4 regions of the Halomonas sp. DP5Y7-2 genome follow, and region 1 is predicted to be linked to each of the others. Evidence: predicted binding sites of a transcription regulator. Region 1 holds the regulator's gene; each other region holds the start of a gene.
What was found. The regulator FNR, encoded in region 1, switches genes on or off when oxygen is low (the NO sensors DNR and NnrR bind a similar motif). The targets are predictions, from matches to a motif close to TTGATNTANATCAA.
Positions count from the first base shown of each region.

Region 2: the regulator FNR is predicted to act here: its motif matches at 3,855-3,868, upstream of yegQ (tRNA 5-hydroxyuridine modification protein YegQ).
Region 3: the regulator FNR is predicted to act here: its motif matches at 1,348-1,361, upstream of ccoM (cytochrome c oxidase subunit CcoM).
Region 4: the regulator FNR is predicted to act here: its motif matches at 1,260-1,273, upstream of KUW18_RS12050 (OmpW/AlkL family protein).

Region 1 is NZ_JAHVHY010000004.1:262,941-268,936, reverse strand. Features, by position in the region: gene KUW18_RS07930 (FixH family protein) at 1-359, shown strand, start outside; gene KUW18_RS07925 (heavy metal translocating P-type ATPase) at 359-2,812, shown strand; gene ccoS (cbb3-type cytochrome oxidase assembly protein CcoS) at 2,809-3,048, shown strand; gene KUW18_RS07915 (sulfite exporter TauE/SafE family protein) at 3,058-3,744, shown strand; gene fnr (fumarate/nitrate reduction transcriptional regulator Fnr) at 3,903-4,643, shown strand; gene ttcA (tRNA 2-thiocytidine(32) synthetase TtcA) at 4,922-5,845, opposite strand.
Region 2 is NZ_JAHVHY010000011.1:78,091-84,086, forward strand. Features, by position in the region: gene KUW18_RS19050 (DUF2789 domain-containing protein) at 1-7, shown strand, start outside; gene KUW18_RS19055 (GGDEF domain-containing protein) at 176-1,678, shown strand; gene KUW18_RS19060 (SRPBCC family protein) at 1,681-2,091, opposite strand; gene yegQ (tRNA 5-hydroxyuridine modification protein YegQ) at 2,300-3,652, opposite strand; gene queC (7-cyano-7-deazaguanine synthase QueC) at 4,106-4,822, shown strand; gene queE (7-carboxy-7-deazaguanine synthase) at 4,815-5,465, shown strand; gene KUW18_RS19080 (6-carboxytetrahydropterin synthase) at 5,465-5,996, shown strand, end outside.
Region 3 is NZ_JAHVHY010000006.1:266,404-272,399, forward strand. Features, by position in the region: gene rfaH (transcription/translation regulatory transformer protein RfaH) at 154-696, shown strand; gene KUW18_RS13380 (peptidylprolyl isomerase) at 722-1,228, shown strand; gene ccoM (cytochrome c oxidase subunit CcoM) at 1,424-1,537, shown strand; gene KUW18_RS13385 (proline--tRNA ligase) at 1,765-3,486, opposite strand; gene KUW18_RS13390 (hypothetical protein) at 3,953-4,390, shown strand; gene KUW18_RS13395 (benzoate/H(+) symporter BenE family transporter) at 4,415-5,629, opposite strand; gene KUW18_RS13400 (helix-turn-helix domain-containing protein) at 5,774-5,996, shown strand, end outside.
Region 4 is NZ_JAHVHY010000005.1:491,700-497,695, forward strand. Features, by position in the region: gene KUW18_RS12040 (hypothetical protein) at 1-9, opposite strand, end outside; gene KUW18_RS12045 (OmpW/AlkL family protein) at 537-1,145, shown strand; gene KUW18_RS12050 (OmpW/AlkL family protein) at 1,348-1,989, shown strand; gene KUW18_RS12055 (gamma-glutamylcyclotransferase family protein) at 2,101-2,601, opposite strand; gene KUW18_RS12060 (YqcC family protein) at 2,767-3,111, opposite strand; gene KUW18_RS12065 (amino acid ABC transporter ATP-binding protein) at 3,175-3,933, opposite strand; gene KUW18_RS12070 (amino acid ABC transporter permease) at 3,930-4,604, opposite strand; gene KUW18_RS12075 (amino acid ABC transporter substrate-binding protein) at 4,622-5,368, opposite strand; gene KUW18_RS12080 (DUF3549 family protein) at 5,981-5,996, shown strand, end outside.

The sequences.
Region 1 (5,996 bases):
CGATCAATGTTCAGCTGGAAAAGCAGCAGCGCGCCGAAGCCCTTGGGCTGGCAGCCGATCTGCGGATCGATGCCACCACCGGGGACGTGGTCGTCCAGCTGCTCGGCGAAGAGCGCCCCGAGCGCCTGCAGCTGGAGCTGAAGTTTCCCACCGATGGGGATCGCGACCGCCTGCTGACCCTGAGCCATACCCGTAGTGGGCAATATGTTGGCACCCTGGAGCGCAACCTTCGCTACCGCTGGTACCTGCAGCTCCAGCCATGGATCGAGGACGGCAGCGGCGATGATGCTGCATGGCGCTTGACCGGCGAGGCCGAATTCCCGCGAGACGGCACCATTCACCTGACGCCAGGTCTGTGATGCCGGCTACCGATACTCCGCGGTCCTGCTACCACTGCGGCGCCACGGTGGAAGCAGGAGCCCCCTGGTCGATCACCATCGATCAGCAAGCGCACCCCCTGTGCTGTCCCGGATGCGAAGCCGTGGCTCACGCCATTGTCGACGGTGGCCTCGATAGCTACTACCGCTTTCGCACCGCCATGCCTGAGCGTCCCTCGGCCACGCCCGCGGACGCCGAACGCTACCAGGTCTTCGATGACCCCGGCCTGCAAGCCCGATTCGTGCGCCAGCGCGACGGGCATCAGGTCGCCACCCTGGCGGTGGACGGCATCACCTGCGCCGCCTGCGCCTGGTTGATCGAGCATCGCCTGAACGCTCTCGATGGTCTGGCCAGCAGCGCCGTCAATCTGTCGCAACATCGCCTGCAGGTGAGCTGGGACCCGAGCCAGCTGACGCTGTCACGCATTCTTGCCGAGATGGCGGCCATCGGTTACCCCTCGCAACCCTACGAACCCGACCAGGCTCAACTGCGCCTCAAGCACCAGTCGCGCCAGATGGTTCGCCGCTTGATAGTGGCAGCGGTAGGCATGATGCAGGTGCTGATGTTCTCGATCCCCCACTACGTCGACAGCGGGGACCTCAGCGCCGATTTCGACCAGCTGTTTGCCTGGCTATCACTGGCGCTGACGACGCCTGTCGTGCTGTATGCCGCTCAACCGTTCTTCCTGGGCGCCTTGCGGGACGTACGCTCGCGCATACTCGGCATGGATGTTCCCGTCTCCCTGGCCATCGGTGGCGCCTACCTGGCGAGCTGCTGGTCGGTGGTCAGCCAATCGGGAGATCGCTACTTCGATTCGGTCAGCATGTTCACCTTCTTCCTGCTGTTCGGTCGCTACCTGGAATCCCGCGCCCGCGCCCACTACGGGCGCCAGGGCAACGTTCTGGCCAGCGCCTTGCCCAGCGCTGCAGTGCGCGTCGAGGCCAATGGCGACGAACGGGTCATTCCCGCCAGCAAGCTCGAACCGGGTGATCGCGTGCGCGTCAGTCCTGGCTCACTGATTCCGGCTGACGGCGTCCTGACATCAGGCGTGGCACAGATCGACGAGTCGCTGCTGACCGGTGAGTCGCTGCCCTCACTACGACGACAGGGCGATATCGTTCACGCTGGCACGCTGTGCATCGACAGCCCGGTGGAGCTCGACGTCCTGCGTGTCGGGGACGCGACCCGCGCAGCTGGCATCCTTGACCTTACCGACCGAGCCTTTGCCCATCGCCCGCGTATCGCCAAGGTGGCAGAGCAGGTGTCTCACCGCTTTGTCCTGAATCTGCTGATCATCACCACCCTGGTCGCCATGGCCTGGTGGTGGATCGACCCCAGTCGCAGCCTGTGGGTCACTCTGTCGGTACTTGTCGTCACCTGTCCCTGCGCCTTGGCACTGGCCACGCCTACCGCCTTGACCGTCGCCCACGGGCGTCTGCGTCGCGCCGGCGTGCTGGTCGCTCGCGCCGATGCGCTGGAAACCCTGGCCCGCCTCGACCGCATCATCTTTGACAAGACCGGCACCTTGACTCGAGGTCAGCTGCGCCTGGCCGAGCACCGACGCCTCACGGCAGACTGCCTTGCAGACATCGACCCTCGTCAGCTGGCCGCTGCGTTGGAAGTCGGCTCGGAGCACCCGGTCGCCCATGCCTTCCGGCCCTGGCGCGACGCCCGAGTCACGGCCAGCGACATTCGCAACGTCCCCGGTCAGGGCGTGGAAGGTTACGTGGCTGGGCAGTGTTGGCGCCTTGGACGCCCGGACTTTGCCCTGGCCAGCCAGCCCCCCCTCGACATACCAGGCGACGGCCTGTGGCTGCTGCTGGCATGCGAGGGGCAGGCTGTCGCCTGGTTCCAGCTACACGACCAGCCCCGCACAGACGCCGCCATGACCCTTGCGGCTATCCGCGAAGCGGGTATCGAGATCGAGATCCTGTCCGGCGATCGCCCCGGCAACGTTCAGCCCCTGGCCGATCAGCTGGGGGTAGCGCAGTGGCACGGCAACGCCAGTCCCGAGGACAAGCTCACATTGGTCCGCAAGCGTCAGCAAGCGGGAGAGGTCGTTGCCATGGTGGGAGATGGCATCAACGATGTGCCCGTTCTGGCCGGGGCGGATCTCGCCATTGCCGTTGCTGGCGCCAGTGACCTGACACGCACTCGCGCCGACCTGATCTTGCTCGGCGAGCCGCTGGAGCGTATCGTCCAGGCTATCCATAGCGCACGCCAGACGCGCCGCATCATTCGCCAGAACCTCGCCTGGTCAGTGCTCTACAACGTCGTCGCGCTGCCCGCCGCCGCGTTGGGCTTCGTGCCTCCGTGGCTCGCCGCCATCGGCATGTCGATCAGCTCGCTGCTGGTCATAGGCAATGCCCTTCGCCTGAGACGCGCGGCGCCGCCATCACCCTCACGTCTTGCCGTAGCGGCGCATGCTCAATGAACATTCTCTATCTGTTGATACCGCTGTCGCTGATCCTGTTGAGTCTGGCGGTATGGGCGTTTTTCTGGGCGGTCCGCAACGATCAATTCGACGATCTGGAGGGTCCTGCCTATCGCATCCTGTTCGAGGACGAAGACCCGCCGACATCGAACCCATCCAGAAAGCCGGCAAAAGAGACACCGGTCGATGACACAACAGCCGACGAACATGATTCCACGCCACCCCCTGGATCCTGAGCAGAACGCATGAACCCAGTAGGTCTAGACCTGCCGCCCGCGATGGCGGCTTTTGTCTTCGGGCTGCTTGGCGGAGCACATTGCATCGGCATGTGCGGCGGTATAATGAGCGCCCTGACCTTTGCCATTCCCCCGAGCATGCGCCACCCTGTTCGTGTAGGAATTTTACTACTTGGCTACAACTCGGGACGTCTGTTCAGCTACTGCCTGGCAGGCGCTATGGTCGCAAGCCTAGGCTCTGTGGTGGCGCTGGCACCGGGCATGCGGGACCTGCTGCAGGTGGTTGCCAGCCTGATGCTGATCACGATGGCGCTTTACATTGCCAACCTGTGGAAAGGGCTACGCTGGCTGGAGGCATTGGGCCAGCGCCTGTGGAGGTACCTGGAGCCAGCAGGACGTCGCCTGTTGCCAGTGGTCAAGCTACCTCAGGCGGTTGCACTCGGGGCCATCTGGGGCTGGCTGCCCTGTGGCCTGGTGTATTCCATGCTGGCATGGAGCATGGCCATCGCAGACCCTGCCCGTGGAGCACTACTCATGCTCTGCTTTGGCCTGGGGACGCTACCGGCACTGGTGACAACAGGGATTGCTGCGCGTCAGCTGCAGAGTTTGCTGGCACACCCTGCCACACGATTTATGGCAGCGGGCATGATTGTCGGTTTAGCTGTGTGGAATATCCTACAAATTGTAGGAAATTGACGATTATCATATCGCCGCCAGATTATTGAGGCAAAAGAGGTATATGCTCCTTTGGCCTAATATCTGTGTGTAGAATAGCGACAATAGCATGCAGCAAGGGAAAGCCAGTTTCCTACATGCTTTGCTCATCATAAACCCCAGACCCACAGGAGCTGCGAATGAGTCCATCGGCCCAAGATCGACGGCGCCCCATGCTACACGAGACTCGTTGCGAGTCCTGCAGCTTGAGCTCCCTGTGCCTTCCGTTGTCGCTGGAGACCGCTGACCTCGAGCGCTTCGATTCCATTATCCGCCGTCATCCTCCGATCAAGAAGGGCACTCGCCTGGTCGAGCAGGGAGATCGCTTCACGAGCGTCTTCACGGTTCGCTCCGGTAGCCTCAAGCAGATCACCACCGAAGGTAGTGGCGAAGCGCAGCTGACCAACTTCTTCTTGCCCAGTGAACTGGTCGGCCTGGACGGCATCGACGACGGCAGATACCCCGGCAGCGTGGTGGCACTCGAGACCACGACCGTATGTGAGATTCCCTTCGATCGCCTTGACGCCCTGACCCAAACGCTGCCGGAACTACGCGCGCAACTGTTCCGCACCCTCAGCAAGGAGCTGCGCGAGGATCGCCGCATGATGCAGCTGCTGTCGCGCAAGACCGCTGACCAACGACTGGCCTGCTTCTTCCTCGGACTGTCGGACCGTTTCCGCCGCCGCGGCTACTCGCCGTTCAGCTTCCGCCTGTCCATGTCCCGGGCAGATATCGGCAACCACCTGGGACTAGCCGTCGAAACGGTCAGCCGCATTCTGGGGCGCTTTCAACAGCAGGACCTGGTGGCCGTCTCTGGACGGGAGGTCAATATCCTGGACCTCGCCTCACTGTCGAACCTGGCTGACACCGACGCCAGCTGATCCGCGGCGCTGACAGGGCCTGCGGCCGACAGCGACCGATAGACGTCGTGCCACGCCACGAGCCCAGCCCCCCTAGGTAGGGCGACGATATACCGACTCCATCAACAAAAGAGGCCGCATCCCAGGATGCGGCCTCTTGCTATCTTATCGGGACGAGCGTTCAGACATTGAAGAGGGCCACTGCGTGATGTAGCCCTAGCTCGCTTCGCGCTTCAGCAGTGCCTTTTCAGCAAGGCATGTTCAGCAGGGGCTCTTCAGCTGGGCTTGTTCAGGCGAGCTTAGTCGGCGTCAACGATATCAATACGCCGAGCCTGGCGATGCGCCTGCACGGCCTCCAGACCTTCAAAGTCGAACAGCTCCCGGTCCGCCAGCTGCGAGGGTGCCACGTTGGTCACGGCCTTGAACATGCTCTCCAGGCGCCCTGGGTGCTTGGCCTCCCACTCTGCCAGCATTTCCTTCACCACCTGGCGCTGCAGGTTGGGCTGCGAACCGCAGAGGTTGCAGGGAATGATCGGAAAGGCCATGGCATCGCTGTAGGCCTGGATGTCCGCCTCGCGGCAGTACGCCAGCGGCCGGATGACAATGTTCTTGCCATCATCGGACAGCAGCTTGGGCGGCATGGCCTTGAGACTTCCCCCGAAGAACATGTTGAGGAACAGCGTCTCGAGAATATCCTCGCGGTGGTGTCCCAGGGCAATCTTGGTCGCACCGATCTCTTCCGCAAAACCGTACAGCGACCCTCGGCGCAGTCGCGAGCACAGCGCGCAGGTGGTCTTGCCCTCGGGGGTCTTTTCCTTCACCACCGAGTAGGTGTCACGCTCGAGGATGTGGTAGTCCACGCCAATGCTGTCCAGGTAGTCCGGTAGCACGTGCTCGGGAAAGCCGGGCTGCTTTTGGTCGAGGTTGACCGCCACCAGGGAGAAGTTCACCGGCGCATTGCGCTGCAGGCTGCGGAGAATCTCGAGCATGGTGTAGCTGTCCTTGCCGCCGGACAGGCATACCATGACCTTGTCGCCTTCCTGAATCATGCCGTAATCGATGATGGCGTTGCCGGTCTGACGCCGCAGACGCTTCTGCAGCTTGTTGAACTCGCGCTTGGCCTTGGCCTGGGCGCGCTCGTCGTCAGCTGCCGGGGACGCGGCATCACGACGGTCGAGGACACGGGGATCAAACAGGGAGGCGGAAGCGGGCTGAGCAGACATGGGCAGGGCACATCACGGCTGAAAATGAAGACCCGCTAGTCTATCACTCACGTCCGCCACAGGCGAAGAAGTCAGCAACCACTCACCCCTGCGATTACGCTGGTTCACAACCGCATGTCCTGGGCCAAGGTGCTTTTGATTAGCCGCCCTG
Region 2 (5,996 bases), on a different contig from region 1:
ACCGTGACGCTCATCATCCGCGACATTCGGCCTTGGTAGCGGCCAGCGGGACAGCGATGGCGGTCATGGAACTGCCATCATCTGTCATTCATCCCAAAGGCACTGCTCCCGCAGAAGGGGCATGCCTGGGTGGTACTATCCCCTTCAACGAACTTGACTCGGCGCCCCTGTGAGCATGCTTTCTCCGGATATCGAAGCACGACTTGAAACTGCACAGCGACTGCCGTCGCTCCCCTCCGTCGTGGGTGAACTGCTGACATTGGCCAACGATCATGACGCCCCACTGACAGATTTTGTCGAGCTTGTCGCCAAGGACCCGGCCCTGTGCCTGCAGCTGCTCAAGCTGGCCAATTGTCCGTACTACCGCCGGGGCGGCAAACCACTAAGCTGTCATGCCGACGCCGTGGCGCGACTGGGTATCGATGGCACCCTGACCGCCCTGCTCGGCTTCACGCTGATTCGTGACGCCGTCCGCGGCCCCTTGAAGGACTACTGGCGCCAGACCCTGGCAACGACCCATCTGACCCGCGCCATTGCCACAGTGCTGCGGCCGGAACATGTCACGGAACTGACCACCCAGGCACTGCTTCAGGACATCGGGGTGCTGGTCCTGCACGGAGTCGATCCTGGCTATTTTGCGCTGATCGCCGAGGCCGACGAAAAGGGCCAGCGCCAGTCCATCGAGCGCGCGGCACTGGGCTGCACCCGCGAGCAGGCCTCACGCTGGCTGGTCGAACGCTGGCAGCTGCCCCACGCCGTGCTAGCAAGGCTCGAGGAAGATGTCGATAACGAGATGACGACCCATTGGCTGGACGTCTGCTGCCTGCGCCTGGCCAATGACCTATCCCGTCATTGCCTGGCAGGCGATAGCGCGGCGATCGATGCCAGTCTGCACCGATTCAGGCTGACCACGGGCCTGGCCGATGAGACGCAGCTGGTGCTGACCCGCCAGCTCGACGACGCCATGGGCACCCTCCCCGGCTTCCTGGCCGCACTGTTGTCACCAGAAGAGGACATTGAACGCCTGCTGCTCGCCGGGAAGCAGCAGCTGCATGGACTGACGCTCCACCTGGTCGAACAGCTGCATCATCGTGAAACCCAGCTGACCGCGCTCAAGCGTGACAACGAGGCCCTGGACGTAAAGGCGACCACGGATGCGCTGACGGGACTTGCCAACCGAGCCGCCCTGGAACAGCGCCTCGGCACCATGCTGCATGAGGCCTACTCCACGAATCGTCCACTGTCGCTTCTGTTTATCGATCTTGATCACTTCAAGCAGCTGAATGACCAGTATGGCCACCGCATCGGCGATATCGTGCTGGTCAACGTAGCCGCCACGCTGCGCGATGCCGTCAGGGCCAACGACCTTGCCGCGCGCTACGGTGGCGAAGAGTTCGTGATCGCCCTCGCAGGCACGCCAGCGTCCGGCGCACTTGAGGTCGCACGACGCATCGAGCAATGGCTGGCCCGACAACCGATGGCCAGCGTGGAACAGCGGCCGCTGCAGGTCACCGCATCGATCGGCGTGGCGCAGTGGCTACCCGAGATGCCGCGCACCGATGCAGCGGCTCTGATCGCCGCAGCCGACAAGCAGATGTACGGTGCCAAGGCATCAGGGCGCGCCCGCATCCAGCACGACAGCGAGGCCAGCGACCAGGGGGTCGAGGAACAGATCTGACGTCACAGGCGAGCCTCGACACGCTCGAGGATCTGGGCGCTGACCTTGCTGACCAGCGGCTTGGCGGCTCGGTTGACCGCCTTCTCGAGAAGGCGATTGCGTATCCGATAGTCGATGGTCAGGCTGACCCGGGTGCCCTCTTCCACGCGCTCAAGGTCATAGCGCCCTTCATTGCTGACCCCATCGACCGATTGCCACGCCAGCCGGTACGGTGCCGACTTCTCGGTCACCTGCACATCGAAGGTCCAGTCCATCGCCACCGCGTGAACGTGCCAGCGGTAACGATCATCTCCCAAGGCTTCGATCGAGGTGATCAGGTCGGAGTAGTCGGCGAAGTCCTCGACGTTCTCGAGCAGGGCGAACACCCGCTCCGGTGGCGCGGCGAGAACAGCGCTATGTTCAATGGTGGCCATGGCAGCATCCTGAGCCAGAAAGTCCCGGCGCCCGCTCAACCCGTGGCGCCACTTGAGCCCGAGGCTTTGTCCGAAAAGTCGACGTGCGAAGGTTAGACAAGGCAAAAAACGGTGAGAAAGCGCAGTTTACGAGGTGTAAATTAGCATTTTAAGTTGATTTTTAACGCCGTATCACCAAGCGCAGGCACTTTTCGTACAAGCCCCAGCATCAGGGTTGTACGTCTTCCTGTAAAGGTACGGCGCCCTGGCGAGCAGCGGGAAGAGCCCTCATCAGCAGCCCAAAGCCAAGAGCCTCCTGGCTGCGCGCCGCAGCGCTCAATGACTCGCCCTCCAACGCCAGGCGCACGCGGTGCCCGTCGCCAGGCGCCACCTCCAGGGGACGACCGCTGGACGACATCATGGCCTTGAGGGTAAAGCGCCGATTGCCGGTCGGCAGCATCAACTCCACCCCATCCCCGACTTCGAAGCGGTTCTTGACGGCCACCTCGAGCCACCCTTCACGCTCCATGCCCAGCACCTCTCCCACAAACTGCTGGTGCACGCCAATCGAGTGCCCACGCTCGTAGTTCTGGTACTCGTCGTGCACGTGACGGCGGTAGAAGCCTTCTGTATAGCCGCGATTGGCGAGGTTCTCGAGCTCATCCATCAGTCGCCTGTCGAACGGCCGTCCCGCCACGGCATCGTCGATGGCACGACGATAGACCTGGGCGGTGCGGGCAACGTAGTAGGGAGACTTGGTGCGCCCTTCGATCTTCAGCGAGCTGACGCCCATCTCGACTAGCCTTGCCACGTGCTGGACCGCTCTCAAGTCCTTGGAATTCATGATGTAGCTGCCGTGCTCGTCCTCATGGACCGGCATCAGCTCCCCCGAGCGCTGCGGGTCCTCGATCAACACCGACGGTTGAGCGCTGGTCGGCACCAGGTCGCCACAGTCATCCGTGGTGGCCGCGTGTGTCTGGTACTGCCAGCGGCAGGCGTTGGTGCAGGTCCCCTGGTTGGGGTCTCGACGATTGAAGTAACCGGACAACAGGCAGCGGCCTGAGTAGGCGATGCACAGCGCCCCGTGAACAAAGGTCTCGATGTCGAGACTCGGACACTCGGCGCGAATCTCGGCGATTTCCTCGAGGGACAGCTCCCGTGACAGGATGATCCGGGATATCCCCTGGGCCTGCCAGAACCGGGCCGCCGCGTGGTTGACCACGTTGGCCTGCACCGACAGGTGGATGGGCTGTTCGGGCCAGCGCTCCCGCACCATCATGATCAGGCCTGGATCGGACATGATCAGCGCGTCGGGTGACGCCTCGAAAATCGGCGCCATGTCATCGAGGTAGGTTCGCAGCTTGGCGTTATGCGGGGCGATGTTGGACGCCACGTAAAAGCGTTTGCCCCGGCTGCGGGCGTGTTCGATACCACGCAGCAGATTATCCAAGCCAAAGTCGTTGTTGCGCACCCGCAGCGAATAGCGGGGCTGGCCCGCGTAGACCGCATCCGCACCGTAGGCAAAGGCGAAACGCATATGGCGATAGGTGCCGGCCGGGGACAGCAGTTCAGGGGCATGCATGGTGGCGATTCTCATCAGGGGTGATGGTCAAGGCAACACGGCGGTGCGTATGTCTAGCCAGGCCTGGCTGGACATCCTGCTTCCTTCTAAAGCTCAGACACCACAGCTCAGACGCCGCAGCTTAGACATCACAGCTCAGACACCGCAGTGCGGGCCTGGCAGCATGCCATGCCAGGGAACGTGCGATATTGACGAGGCGCAAATGATCGGCATCAAAGGTGCCTGGCCTTGTTCCCCACCTTTCGGTACCCTATGCGGCGCCACAGGCAAGCGCTGGCGAGAGAATGCTCCAGCGCCGGCGTGTCTCGCTGACACTTGAGCCGCCTATGCACCTAAGCATTTAAGCCACTCAAGTCAGGCAGCGACATTGCCATGGCATCTAGCCGGACCGGACCCCGGCCCCTGGCGACAGCGAGTCGCCTCCCCCAAATTCTCCGACTCGAGATATTCAGCATGAGCCCTACTCCCGCCACCACCGTGGTGATCTACTCCGGTGGCATGGATTCCTATACCGTTCTTCATCGCGCCCTTCGCGAGGGCCTCAAGGTACATGCCCTGTCCTTCGACTACGGGCAGCGTCACGCCCGTGAACTCGAGGTGGCGCGGCAGGTGTGCCAGGAATTGAAGATTCCCCATCAAGTGGTCGACATCACCGCCATCCACGGCTTGATCGACAACTCCGCCTTGACCAATGCGGCCCGCGCCATGCCCGACGGGGACTACGCCGAGGACAACCTGAGTGCCACGGTGGTCCCGAACCGCAATATGGTGCTGCTTTCACTGGCCATCGCCAAGGCGGTGAATATTGGCGCCAGCCGCGTGGACTACGGGGCTCATGGTGGTGATCACGTGCTCTACCCCGACTGTCGCCCGGAATTCGTGCACAAGATGAACGACGTGGCCGCCATCGCCAACTTCTCCCCGGTGGCCATACATGCGCCCTACCTCAATGCCAGCAAGAGCGACATCCTCGCCGATGGGCTTGCCATGGGCCTGGACTACCGCCACACCTGGACCTGCTACGAGGGACGCCCACTGGCCTGTGGCCGCTGTGGCAGCTGCCGTGAGCGCCTCGCCGCCTTCGCGGCCCAGGGCGTCACGGATCCACTAGCCTATGCTGCTGTAGCAGAAGACGCCCAACCGGCGGTTGGAGCCACGCAGGATGTATAGCGTCAAGGAAGCCTTCTATACCTTGCAGGGCGAAGGCGTACAGGCCGGGCGGGCTAGCGTGTTCTGTCGCTTTACTGGCTGCAACCTGTGGTCCGGTCGTGAGCAGGACCGCGCGAGCGCACAGTGCCACTTCTGCGATACCGATTTCGTTGGCACGGACGGTCAGAACGGTGGGAAATTTTCCACTGCAGAGGCGCTGACCGCTCACCTCGCCTCACTCTGGCCCCACAGCGATTCCCGAGTCATTCCCTACGTGGTGTTTACCGGAGGGGAGCCCTTGCTGCAGCTCGACACACCGCTGATCGAGGCCATGCACAGGGCGGGCTTCGAGATCGGCGTCGAAACCAACGGCACGCTTCCGGCCCCGGCGGGCATCGACTGGCTGTGCGTCAGTCCCAAGGGCGCCGCCCCGCTGGCGCAGCGCCATGGTGACGAGCTGAAGCTGGTCTTTCCCCAGGCCGAGGCGCCGCCGGAGGCCTTTGAAGCGATGCAGTTCGATCACTTTCTGCTGCAGCCAATGGACACCTCGCTGGTCGCCAGCGATGCGCCTGCCACGCCACTGCAAGCCACCGTCGCCCACTGCATGGCTCATCCACGCTGGCGGCTGTCGCTGCAAACCCACAAGATCGCAGGAATCGACTGATGGCACTCTTTGTACGACGACTGACGCACCTCGACGTGTCGCTGTGGTGCCCGGACCGTGGTCTGATCGGGGCCAGCTGGCAAGTGGATGCCACCCTCGACGGTGAATTGGGTGAGGATGGCATGCTGTTCGACTTCGGCGAGGTCAAACCATGGATCAAGTCGCGCCTTGATGGCGGTGCCGACCATACACTGCTGGTGCCTACGCAAGCTCCCGGGGTAGAGGTCAGTGAGTGCCGTGAGGGGCTGTGTGTGCGTACCTCATCGCCCTACCCCATGGAAGTCCGCGGCCCGCGACAGGCGTTTACCCTGTTGCCCTGGCCACGAATCACCAAGGCTGCCATGGCCGAGCATCTGTCGCGCCAACTGCTGCGCCATCCGCCAGAGCGGGTCGAGCACATCGAGCTATGCCTGAGCGACGAGTCGATTGACGGCGCGGCCTATACCTATAGCCACGGCCTCAGGCGCCACGCCGGGAACTGTCAGCGCATTGCCCACGGCCATCGTTCGCGGCTCGAGATCATCCAGCGCG
Region 3 (5,996 bases), on a different contig from region 1:
TATCCCGGCGCTGCTCGGCGAATTGTTGCAAAGCCGCAGGGACGATACCAGCGGCGCGCGACAAGCCGCGTCGGTGGCGAGCCGGAAACTGAGACCAAGACAGGCCCCCAGGTCATATCCTTGTCCGCCTGGTGGGTGCCCGGAAGGAGTTACATGAGTCACAGCATCAACGAGACGGTCACTGGTGGCGATTCCACGCCGCGCTGGTACGTAATCCAGTGCAAGGGTGGAGAGTCCTTTCGCGCCGCTCAGCATCTGGCCAATCAGGGCTACGAACTCTTCCATCCGGTGCTTGAAGTGCAGAAGAAGCGCCGCAACAAGCTGACCTGGGTCGAAGAGCCACTATTTCCTTACTACCTGTTTCTTCGCCTCGACCAGGTCGAAAGCAACTGGCGCCCCATTCGCTCGACCCGGGGGGTGTTGAAGATCGTCACCTTCGGCCTGTCGATGCCGGTACCGGTCAGCGACGAGCTGGTCGAGCTGTTGCGTCGGCACGGGCAAGAGAAGGACGAAGGTCCGGGGCAGCTGTATTTCCGCGCCGGCGAGAGCGTCGAAATCACCGACGGTCCGTTCAAGGACCTGAAGGCAGTGTTCGATAGCCACAAGGGAGAGGAGCGCGCCATCGTGCTGCTCAACATGCTGCATCGCCAACAGCGCCTTGAAATGCCTGTCGCCGCCTTGAAGCGTCAGGACTGAGACTTATCTCCGAAAGGAACGCATCATGAAGATTGCCCCTCAGAAAGTGGCCCAGCTCCATTATGTGCTCAGTAATAGCCACGGTGAGGTGCTCGACGACTCGCGTCAGCGAGGCGAGCCACTGGAATACCTTCACGGCCACGACAACCTGATGGCGGGGCTCGAGCGAGCGCTCGAAGCGACCGAGCCGGGTTCTCGTGTCGATGTCACCCTGGCCCCTGACGAAGCATACGGACGCAGGGATGAGTCTCTGGTCCGTGAGGTGGGGCGTCAGGCGTTCCCCGCGGCGGAATTGCGCCCTGGGATGTGTTTTCAGACCCCCGGCGATGCCGGTCCCCAGATCGTCACCGTGGTCGAGGTGAAGGACACCACGGTGGTGATCGACACCAATCACCCACTGGCGGGGCAGACCCTGCGCTATCAGGTCGAGGTGCTGGAGGTACGCGACGCGACCCGCGCGGAACTGGCGAAGGGGCACCCACTGCCCGCGGGTACCGAAGCCTCATCGGTGGAAGATCGCAAGGTGCTGTAGGCCGCTGGCTGACCACCGCTTGCGCTGTCCGCGACCGCCAGAAAAAGCCGCCCTTGGGCGGCTTTCGCGTGAATGGACGACGGCTGATATGGCGGCGGGCGAATGTCGCACAGGGACCCTTGACTCAGGTCAGCACAATTCATCAGGAGGGCGGCTAAGCTTGAACCATCAACACAGCAAGGGGAGGGCAGGGCCATGTATCTCGATGATGCAGTGATCTTCGGTCTGGGGGCTGTCGCCCTTTCTGTGGTCTTCATGGCGGGCTGGATCGCCTTTGTCATTCGCGACAGTCATCGTCGCAAGCGATAGGTTCCGCGTAGACAGGTTGGGTCTCATGTGCACAGAACCCAGCCATTGACCAGCGTCAGGGGAGGGGGAGTCATCCCCCTTTTTCAACCGGCCCTTCGGGGCCGGTTTTTTTTATCTGCAGGATTCACAGCACGGCATGAGCAGCCCTGCGGCTGTCGCGTCGCCGCCAGGTCAGACTTGTACCAACGGCCCGGACGCCTCAGCGCCCGGGACCGTTGAGGGCCCTGTTACAGGGCGATACGCTGCTTGAGGAAGTCGACGATGGCGTCGGCGGGCACCATGGTGGCGTCACTGTCGCGGCGCCCCTTGTACTCAAGCTCGCCCTTGTCCAGGCTACGGTCTCCCACGACCAGGCGATGGGGAAGGCCCATCAGCTCCTGGTCGGCAAAGCGCACGCCGGGACGCAGATCACGATCATCCAGCAGCACGTCGAAGCCTGCCGCGGTGAGCTCGTCATGCAGGCGATCGGCCGTTTCGCGCACGCGTTGGGACTTGTGTGCGTTCATCGGCACAATGGCCACATGGAAGGGGGCGATCGCATCGGGCCAGATGATGCCGTTGTCGTCGTGGTTCTGCTCGATGGCAGAAGCCACCACCCGGGTCACACCAATGCCGTAGCAGCCCATCCACGGGTGGATGGCACGACCTTCGTCACCGAGCACGGTGGCATTCATGGCTTCGCTGTACTTGCGGCCCAGCTGGAACACGTGACCGACCTCGATACCGCGCTTGATCGACAGTACCCCCTTGCCGTCCGGCGAGGGGTCGCCTTCGACCACATTGCGGATGTCGGCCACCTGGGGCAGCGCCACATCACGCTCCCAGTTGATGCCGAAGTAGTGCTTGCCGTCGACGTTGGCACCGGCGCCGAAGTCGCTCATCAGCGCGACGCTGCGGTCGATCACGATCGGCATGTCGAGTCCCACCGGTCCCAGTGAGCCAGGCCCTGCGCCAACTGCAGCACGGATCTCTTCTTCGCTTGCCATGGTCAGCGGAGTGGCCACCTGCTCCAGATGCTCGGCCTTGACCTCGTTGAGCTCGTGGTCGCCGCGCACCAGCAGCGCCACCAGACCGCCTTCGCTGCCCTTGACCATCAGTGTCTTGATGGTCTTTTCGATGGCAAGGCCATGCTGTTCCACCAGGGTGGCGATGGTCTTGGCGTTGGGGGTGTCGACCAGGCGCAGCTCCTCGCTGGGCGCTGCACGGCTGGCGTCACTGCCCAGCGGCGCCGGCAGCGCTTCAGCCTTCTCCATGTTGGCGGCGTAGCTGGACTCGGTGGAGAACACGATGTCGTCCTCGCCGGAGTCGGCCAGTACATGGAACTCGTGGGAGCCGGTGCCACCGATGGAGCCGTTATCGGCGATCACCGGACGGAAGTCGAGACCCAACCGCGTGAAGATGCGCACATAGGCGTCATACATCTTCTGGTAGGTATCCTTGAGGGACGCCTCGTCCTGATGGAAAGAGTAGGCGTCCTTCATGATGAACTCGCGCGAGCGCATGACCCCGAAGCGCGGACGAATCTCGTCACGGAACTTGGTCTGAATCTGGTAGAAGTTGGCGGGCAGCTGCTTGTAGCTGGCAATTTCCTTGCGCACCAGGTCGGTAATGACTTCTTCATGGGTCGGGCCGACACAGTAGTCGCGCTGATGCCGGTCCTTGAGGCGCAGCAGCTCAGGTCCATACTGCTCCCAGCGGCCAGACTCCTGCCACAGCTCGGCAGGCTGTACGGCGGGCATCAGCAGCTCCTGGGCGCCGGCGCGATCCATTTCCTCGCGCACGACCCGTTCCACCTTGCGCAGAGTGCGCAGGCCCAGTGGCAGCCAGGTGTACAGGCCAGAGGTCAGACGGCGGATCATGCCCGCACGCAGCATCAGCTGGTGGCTGACGACTTCGGCGTCGGCAGGCGTTTCCTTGAGGGTACTGATCAGCAGGTCGGTGGCGCGCATGGGTCCGCAGATTCCTTCACATCGAGTCGATAGATCGTAGAGCGTCGAGGGATACGGCAGAGTCTTCTATTGCCGGTGATCAGGCGCTGCCTGATATCGGTCGACGCTCGCAATGGAGAGTGTGGTGTGTTGACGATGTCACTCATCGAAAGTGTCGAGCATTGTACGGTGAAGCTGTCGCGGCGGCAAAACAGAGTCATGCAGTGATATAAATGGTGTCGACGTGCGCAAGGTCTGGCCGATGGCGGGGAGCGAACCGGCATCTACGTGCCGCAGCGGAGTCGACAGCGGGAGTGCTGCGCAGCGTTGGCCAGGTCAGCTAAGTGGTGCAGAAAAACGTGCTAGGATGCGTGCGAGTTTTCTCATGGAAGATGTCGCCAAGGCGGCGGGATGGCCTCCACGGCCGCCCCAGGCAGCGATATCGACCTTGTTACCATCGCGCTAGAAACTGCAAAGGAAGTTGTTCATGTTACGTCCACCCCGTCTGCTTACCGGCCTGGTCCTGGCCACTACCCTGACCTCACTCGCCGGCTGCGGCACCGTCTTTCATCCGGAGCGCAAGGGGCAGATCAGTGGACGTATCGACCCGGTGGTGGCCGTTGCCAACGGTGTGGGCCTGCTGTTCTTCATCGTGCCTGGCGTGATTGCCTACGCGGTAGATTTCTCCAACGGCACGATCTACCTGCCCGGTACCAGCACCACCTCGGTCGATGCATTGCCCATGGGCGAGGCCCGTGATCTGGCGAGCCTGGAGCAGCTGATCAGTGAACGCGCCGGCACCGCGGTGAGCCTGAGCAATGAGCTGGTGCGCGTCGAGCAAGTGGCGACCCTGGACGAGGCGCTAGCGATGGTGCGTATGGCCAGTGACGAGGCGTCTCATGGAGCAGCGCCCACCACCAGCTAGCTTGGTAACGCGCCTGGGTCCTTCTCAGGCGCGCCATGCCCCCAGGGCAACGATGACCAGTCCAGCGATCAATCCCCAGAAGGCTGATCCAATCCCAGCCAGGGTCAGGGGAGAGGCGGTGACCGCAAAGGTCACCAGCGCCGCGTCCAGATGGCGAGCGTCGGAAAAGGCGGTGGTCATCGCCCCACCCAGGGTGGCCATCAGTGCCAGTCCCGCCACTACCGCAATCAATCCCTCAGGCAAGGCAGCGAACAGCGCGGCCACGGTAGCGCCCAGGGTCCCCAGCACCAGGTAGCCGATACCGGCTGCCACGCCGGCAGTGTAGCGGCGATGCGGGTCAAGGTGCGCCTCTTCCCCCAGGCAAGGCGCCGCGCTGATGGCGGCCATGTTGATGCCATGCCCAGCAAAGGGAGCCATCAGCAGCGACGCCAGCCCGGTGGTGCCCAGGCAGGCGCCGACAGGAGGCGAGTAGCCCGCACTGCGGACCATGGCCAGGCCCGGCAGATGCTGAGTGGTCAGGGCCACGGCGAACAGCGGCACCCCAATGCCCAGACAGGTAGCCAGGTCAAACGCCGGGGAGACCCATTCAGGTCGCGTCAGCATCAGCGAGACCTGGGCGACCTGGAAATTCCCCCGCGCCAGGCTTATCGCGATCCCGGCCATCAGCACCGCGATGATGGCAAGCCTTGGCAGCCAGCGTCGGCACAGGATCCATACGCTCAATAGCAGCAATGGCATCCAGGGATCGACACGGACAGTAGCGAAGATATCGAGAACGAACGGCAGCAGAATGCCCGCCAGCATCGCTGAGGCCAATGCTGCCGGGACGATGGCCATGATCCGAGTGACCACGCCGCTGGCGGCGACCAGCAGCATGCACACCGAGGCCACGATGAACGCGCCCACGGCCTGGTCGAAGGCGACCCCCGGTAGCTGGGTGACCAGCAGGGCTGCGCCCGGCGTCGACCACGCCGTCAGCAGCGGCATGCGATAGCGCCAGGACAGTCCCAGGGTGGTCAGGCCCATGCCGATGCCCAGGGCCCACATCCAGGAGCCGATCTGTGATGGGGGAATTGCCGCCGCCTGGGCGGCCTGGAAGATGATGGCGGCGGAGCTGGCGTAGCCGATCAGTACCGACACCAGCCCTGCTGCCACGGTGGAAGCATGCAGGTCGTTGGCCAGCTGACGCTTTTCGGGGGGAGTCGCTGGCTCAGCAAGAGTGGAAGACGGCTCGGTCATGGGGCGTGTCGCTGTGTGTTGGGAAGGGCGGGTAGGTTGTGCGTTATAACGTCCAAGGCTAGCAGTGGGCGTTATAACGCACAAGCGCTGTGGGCTCGAGCCTCTGTATACTGGTGCGCGTCACGCATTTTCATGAGAGACGACATGTCGGACACTGCCCACCACATCGGCCACCATATCGCCAGCTCCCTCAAGGGGCTGCGCCAGGCGCGGGGCTGGAGCCTGGCACATACCGCCAGGGAGACCGGGGTCAGCAAGGCCATGCTGGGCCAGATCGAGCGTGGGGAGTCGAGTCCTACGGTGGCGACGCTGTGGCGCATCGCCAGTGGTTTTCGGGTGAGTTTCTCGTCGTTGTTCGGTCAAGGCC
Region 4 (5,996 bases), on a different contig from region 1:
TCTGATCACAATGCCGCCCCCGCCATTGGTAGATGATTACCTCACAGTGAAGACGATTTCCGTCCGTTCAGCGAGGTTTCGCGTGGACCACCCGTTGCCATTGCCCAGCTGTCCCCTGCTCGCCTGAGGCGTCGTCCAGGGCAAGTGACCGCCCCGTGTTGGCTTTCTCACTGCCGTCCCCTAGCCTTCCAGTCCCTGGCCTTCTGGCTCCTGGCACCTGGCCTCTAGCCCCTGGCCCCTGGCCCCTGGCCTCTAGCGCTTGCCCCTCGGGCCGTCGCTCCTGCGCCGTAGACTCAGCTTTTGTCTCGTGGCACTCCGCTGTTTGGCCCGCCACACACCCCAAATGTGCAAAAAAGTTGTACAGATTTGATTCAGTGACACGGTGCCAGCTCGTTAGTTCCATAGTTTTTCGCTAGTTACCCCTATCGACTCGATTATTTATTTCTACAAGACATTTAGAAACACTGTTCGTAAACTGTGCCCTGTACAACATAGCTTCACCTTTCGAAGCCATAGGATCATCAAGGAGGTCCACCATGAAAATGACACGACTGATGGGAACCGCTGCTCTTCTCGCCACCACTGCTTTTGCTGCGCAGTCCGCCATGGCCTACCAGGCTGGTGACTTCTACGTGCGCGGTGGCTTTGAGAAGGCCGATCCCACTTCAGACAATGGTGACATCGCCGGTCAGGACATTGATGTCTCCGAAGAGAACGGATTTGCCTATGGCGCAGGTTACCTGTTCCACGACAAGTTCGGCGTCGAGCTGAACGGCTCCGAAGCCATGGAGCATGATATTGCTGTAGGCGGCGGCAACATTGGTAGCGTGGACCGCACCCCGGTCAACCTGATGCTCAACTACTACCCGCTGGGTGGCGTCGAAAACGCCCGTGTTCACCCCTACGTTGGCGTGGGCATGAACTACACCCACTTCTCGGACGAGAGCTTCAACGCCGAATTGGATAGCTCCTATGGCGCAGCCGCACAGGTTGGTCTTGACCTGAGCGTCACTGACAACCTGCTGGTGGGCACCTACGCACGCTACGCTGACGTCGACTCCGATATCGAAGTGAATGGCAGCGACGTCGGCGAAGCCGAAATCGATCCGATGACCATCGGTGCAGGCGTCACCTACCGCTTCTAACCAGAAGTAATTGAAAGACAGCGTCTGATTTCCATCGATCGCTGACACGACGGCGCCTGGCTTTCCAGGCGCCGTTTTCGTTGGCCAATCCATTGGCATGAACCGAAAGAGGTATTGAGGCAGGTCAATAACTGCATTCTCACTACAGCATAGACTGGCTTACATCGGGTCCGCCCATTCGCCAGTACGCAAGGAGAACTGCATGCGCCATCCCCTGGTCACTACCGCACTGATTGCCACCCTTGGCTCCGCTGCCCTCGTCAGCACACAAGCGCTTGCCGACTATGGCAAGGGCGACTTCTATACACGCGTCGGTGTGGCCAAGGTCAAGCCTGACTCCGACAACGGTTCCTTGATGGGCGGCACCATGGACACCGATGTCCATGACGACAACGGTTTTGCCTTCACCCTCGGCTACCGCTTCCACGACAAGTTTGGCGTCGAACTGCTGGCCGCCGAGCCCTTCGAACACGACGTGGACCTGAACGTGGGTGGCAACGATATTGGCGCGAGCGTCGAGCATCTGCCGCCGACTCTGACCGTGCAATACTATCCCTTCGGTGGCACCGCTTCCCGTGTCCAGCCCTATGCCGGCATCGGTGTCAACTACACCCACTTCTCTGATGAAGACATCGACCTTCAGGGTGCTGACCTGGACCTGGAAGAGTCTTGGGGCTGGGCTGGCCAGGCGGGCCTGGACCTGCTGATCGACGATCACTGGGCGGCCAACATGGCGGTGTGGTACCTGGATATCGACAGCGACGTCGATCTCAACGGCGAGGACATCGGCGAAATCGAGGTGGACCCCTACGTGATCATGGCCGGTATCAGCTACCGCTTCTGATCCAGAGCACGTCCGCATACATGCAGCGCCCGCTCCTGCCAGGCAGGCGCGGGCGCTGTGCTGTCGATGCCAGTGGCTGAGCCTGCGTGAGGCTCGAGCGAGGCAGCGGCTCTAGCGGGGATGGTGGCGAGAAAGTCCCAACCGCCCCAGGGTGGCATCATCGAGGTGCTCGACGGCCTCCACCGCTGCCAACGCCTGGTGGTAGCCCTCGCTCAGGAAGTCACGACCGGCCAGCAGGTGCTCGAGGTACTCGCGGGCGGGCTTGAGCCCCTCCCCCTGGCGCTCGGCGCTGGCGATATACACCCAGGCATCGATGACCCCCTCGGCGGTCTGCAGTGGCAAGCGCTGGCGCGTGTATTCATGGGGATAGCCTTCGAAGGGATCCATGGACGCGATCTGCTCAGGCACCATCAGCTCGAACAGAGCCCCTTCAACGCGCTTGCCAGCGGCGGGCACCACATTGGCGTGGGCGATCCCCGGTACTTTCGAAGCCTTGTTGAAACGCAGTGCGTATTCCTCAAGGGTCGCAGGCAGCACGCGTCGCGTTTCTCCGATACGGGCGTCGACCCGTGCAAGGTTCATGTTACTGCCGTAGGCAAAGTACCAGGGCACGTTACGCTCCTTATCATCTTCGCGTGAGTGTTCATGACAGCGTCGGCTGACCTACTGCACACTCTCTAGACCACTACCTAAAACACTATCTAGAACACTATCTAGAACAGTATCCGCATCACGGTGCGCACCGGCGATACGCGCTCTGCCGAGGCTGGTGCGGTCTCAGTTGTCGGTGATCAAACGGTCAATGTCTTCCACCACCTTGCGCAGCAACACGCGATCCTGAGCGCTGGCCCCTTCCTGAATCAGATAGGCATCTACCGCAGGAGCGACATCACAGCTGGCGGGCAGCGCTGCCTGTTGATCTACCAGCACCTCAAGGCGTGCAATGAACACAAAGCGCAGCCATTGGGGCAGTGACATGGTGTCGATACAAAACGGCTGCTGACTGTTGAATGCCGCCGGCTCAGGCTTGTCCATGCGCCACATGTTGGCGGCCTTCATGGTGGCCTGAAGCTCCCTCAGGGCTGCGGCAAGATCATCATGTACAGTGGGTTCGGTCGGCATGCAGCCTCCCTGTCGTTAAAAATGAATAAGGATGGGGCTCTGAAGCCAACGGACCGACCCGCCCTAGCCGGGCGAGAGTGCGTCATCCGCAGGCAGCACCTTGCGTAGAAAATCGCGGGTCCGCGGATCCTGGGGCGATGTAAACAGCACCGAGGGTGGCCCCTGCTCGATAATGCGCCCACCTTCCATGAACACCACACGATCGGCCACGTCCCTCGCGAATGCCATCTCGTGGGTCACCACCAGCATGGTCTGTCGCTCCCGGGCCAGCTGCTTCATCAGTGCGAGCACTTCATCTACCCATTCAGGGTCCAGTGACGAGGTCGGTTCATCGAACAGAATGACCTCTGCCTGGGCGGCCATGGCACGGCCAATACCCACGCGCTGCTGCTGCCCTCCAGAAAGCGATGCCGGATAGGCATCCGCCTTGTCCGCCATGCCGATGCGCTCGAGAATCTCGCGGGCACGGGCGTGGGCCTTGGCCTTGGGCCAGCGGTTGACGACAATCAAGCCCTCCGCGATGTTCTCCAGGGCAGTCTTGTTGGCGAACAGCGCGTAGTTCTGAAAGACGAAGGCAGTCCTGCGTCGAACTTCCAGGATGGAGGACTTGCTGGCAGATGCCAGGTCCAGGCTCAGCGAGCCCAGGGTAAGGCGTCCGCCATCAGGCCGCTCAAGAAAGTTGAGGCATCGCAGCAAGGTCGACTTGCCGGTACCGGACGGCCCGATGACCACGATAATCTCGCCCTGCTCGATGTTCAGGTCGATGCCATCAAGCACTCGCGTATCACCGAAGCGCTTGCTTAGCTGTTCTATCTTGATCATCGCCGATAGGCCTCATTGAGTCGGTATTCGAGACGTCGCTGCAGCCACGCCAGCGCCTCCACGATGGCCCAATAAATCAGCGCGACGGTGATAAAGGCTTCGAAGTAGAGAAAACTGCCCGCCGCCTCTTTCTGGGTGGCTCCCATCAGCTCGGTAACGCCGAGGGTAAACGCCAGCGAGGTCGCCTTGATCATGTCGATGAAATAGTTCATCAACGTCGGCACGGCGATGCGAGTTGCCTGGGGCAACACGATCCGACGCATCAGCTGTCCATTGGTCATGCCTATCGACAGCGCGGCTTCGGTCTGGCTGCGGTCGACGCCGACAATGGCGGCACGTATGGACTCTGCCATATACGCGGAAAAATGCAGGGTCAGCCCCATGATGGTCGCGGTAATGCCATCAATAGCGGTTAGAAAGGACAGCGCTTGGGGCAGCCCGTAATAGAACAGGAAAAGCTGCACCAGCAGCGGCGTACCTCGAAAGAACGAGATAAACCACAGCGTCAATCCATTGAGCACCGGTATCTTGAGGACCCGAACCACCGCCAGCAGACTGGCAAGGGCCAGGGCCAGCACCATTCCAGCCAATGCCATGCCTAGCGTCAGCGGCAGATAGCTCAACAGAATGGGCACCAGCCCAAGCATGTAATCGAGATCGAGGAGCTTCATGTGCTGGCCACCCTCACTCAGGGCGTGGTGATGTCGGCATCAAACCAGCGCTGTGAAATCTCGCCCAGAGTGCCATTGTCACGCAGGGTCTCGAGCGCCTGATCCACCTGATCCCGCAGTGCCTCGTCTTCCTGGCGGAAGGGAAGCGCATTGCGAATCTCGGAAAACGGCTTGCCGGCGAGGGCCAACGGCAGCGGTTTCTCCTTGATCACCTGGGTCGCACTGACGCGGTCCATGACAAAGGCATCAACACGCCCGAGCGCGGTGTCCTGCTCGATATTGCTTTCGTAGGTGCGAATGTCCACCTCGTCAGCGAAAGGGAGCTCACGCAACAGCTGCTCGTAATTGGACCCCAGGTTGACGGCGACCGTCTTGCCTGCCAGGTCCTCGACACCGGTCACCTCGTCATTACCTTCCCGGGTAACCACCTGGGCGCCATCGTAGACATAGGGCGACGTGAACAGATACTTCTGTTCGCGCTCCTCAGTGATGGTGATCTGGTTGGCGATGGTGTCGATACGGCCCGACTCCAGCATGCCAAAGAGGCCTGAGAAATTGGCAGTGACAAACTCAACCTCAACGCCCATTTCGTCGGCCACCGCCTCCATGACGTCGACCTCGAATCCCTTCAGGGTGTCCTGTTCGACAAAGGTGAAGGGGAAATAACCACCCGACATGCCCACCTTGAGCGGATCAGCGTAGGCATTGCTGGCGAGACCGAGAGCACCAGCGATAGCGAGAGATGCGGCCAGTTGGCGAACCATGGACGACTCCTTCAAGACAGTAATGGACAGCAAAGGGAGAGACAGTTGGAGGCAACCTGAACAATTTCAACCAACGGCCCACCCTCGCCTCAGCATAATTTGGAATAAACGACCCCCATTATATTCCATTTAGATAGCAGACGCAGTGGAAAAGCTGCCTAGCAGCCATAGCTCGCGGCTATGACCAGGAGACAACAGCCCTCCTGGCAACGCCTATCGCCTGGTCGGTCCTGCCTACAGCATGGATCTGGGACATCACAGCGGCGGAGCTAAACGTGAAGAGACACCTGATGGGGCCTCGGGCAGCAGTGGTTAGGCGGCAAGAGCAGCCCCATCGCTATCACGATCAACAGCGACAGCGACTGCGACAACAACAGGCATGACACCCACAGGGACCAGCGACGCTTTCATGCACAGAAGCCCTGCATGTCCCTGTGGATAACCGCTGAACAGACTGGCACAGCGCGCTACTGGCGGCCTTTAGCGGCACCTGGTCAAAAAATCGCCAGCGAATCGTGCCACCATGTATTCCATAGCCGTAAATTTAGCGGTCAGACGGCTGACAGACCTGCCGCTGCACGATAGAGTGCACGCTGATCTTCCGGAGCGACCATGCAAGCGATCCACT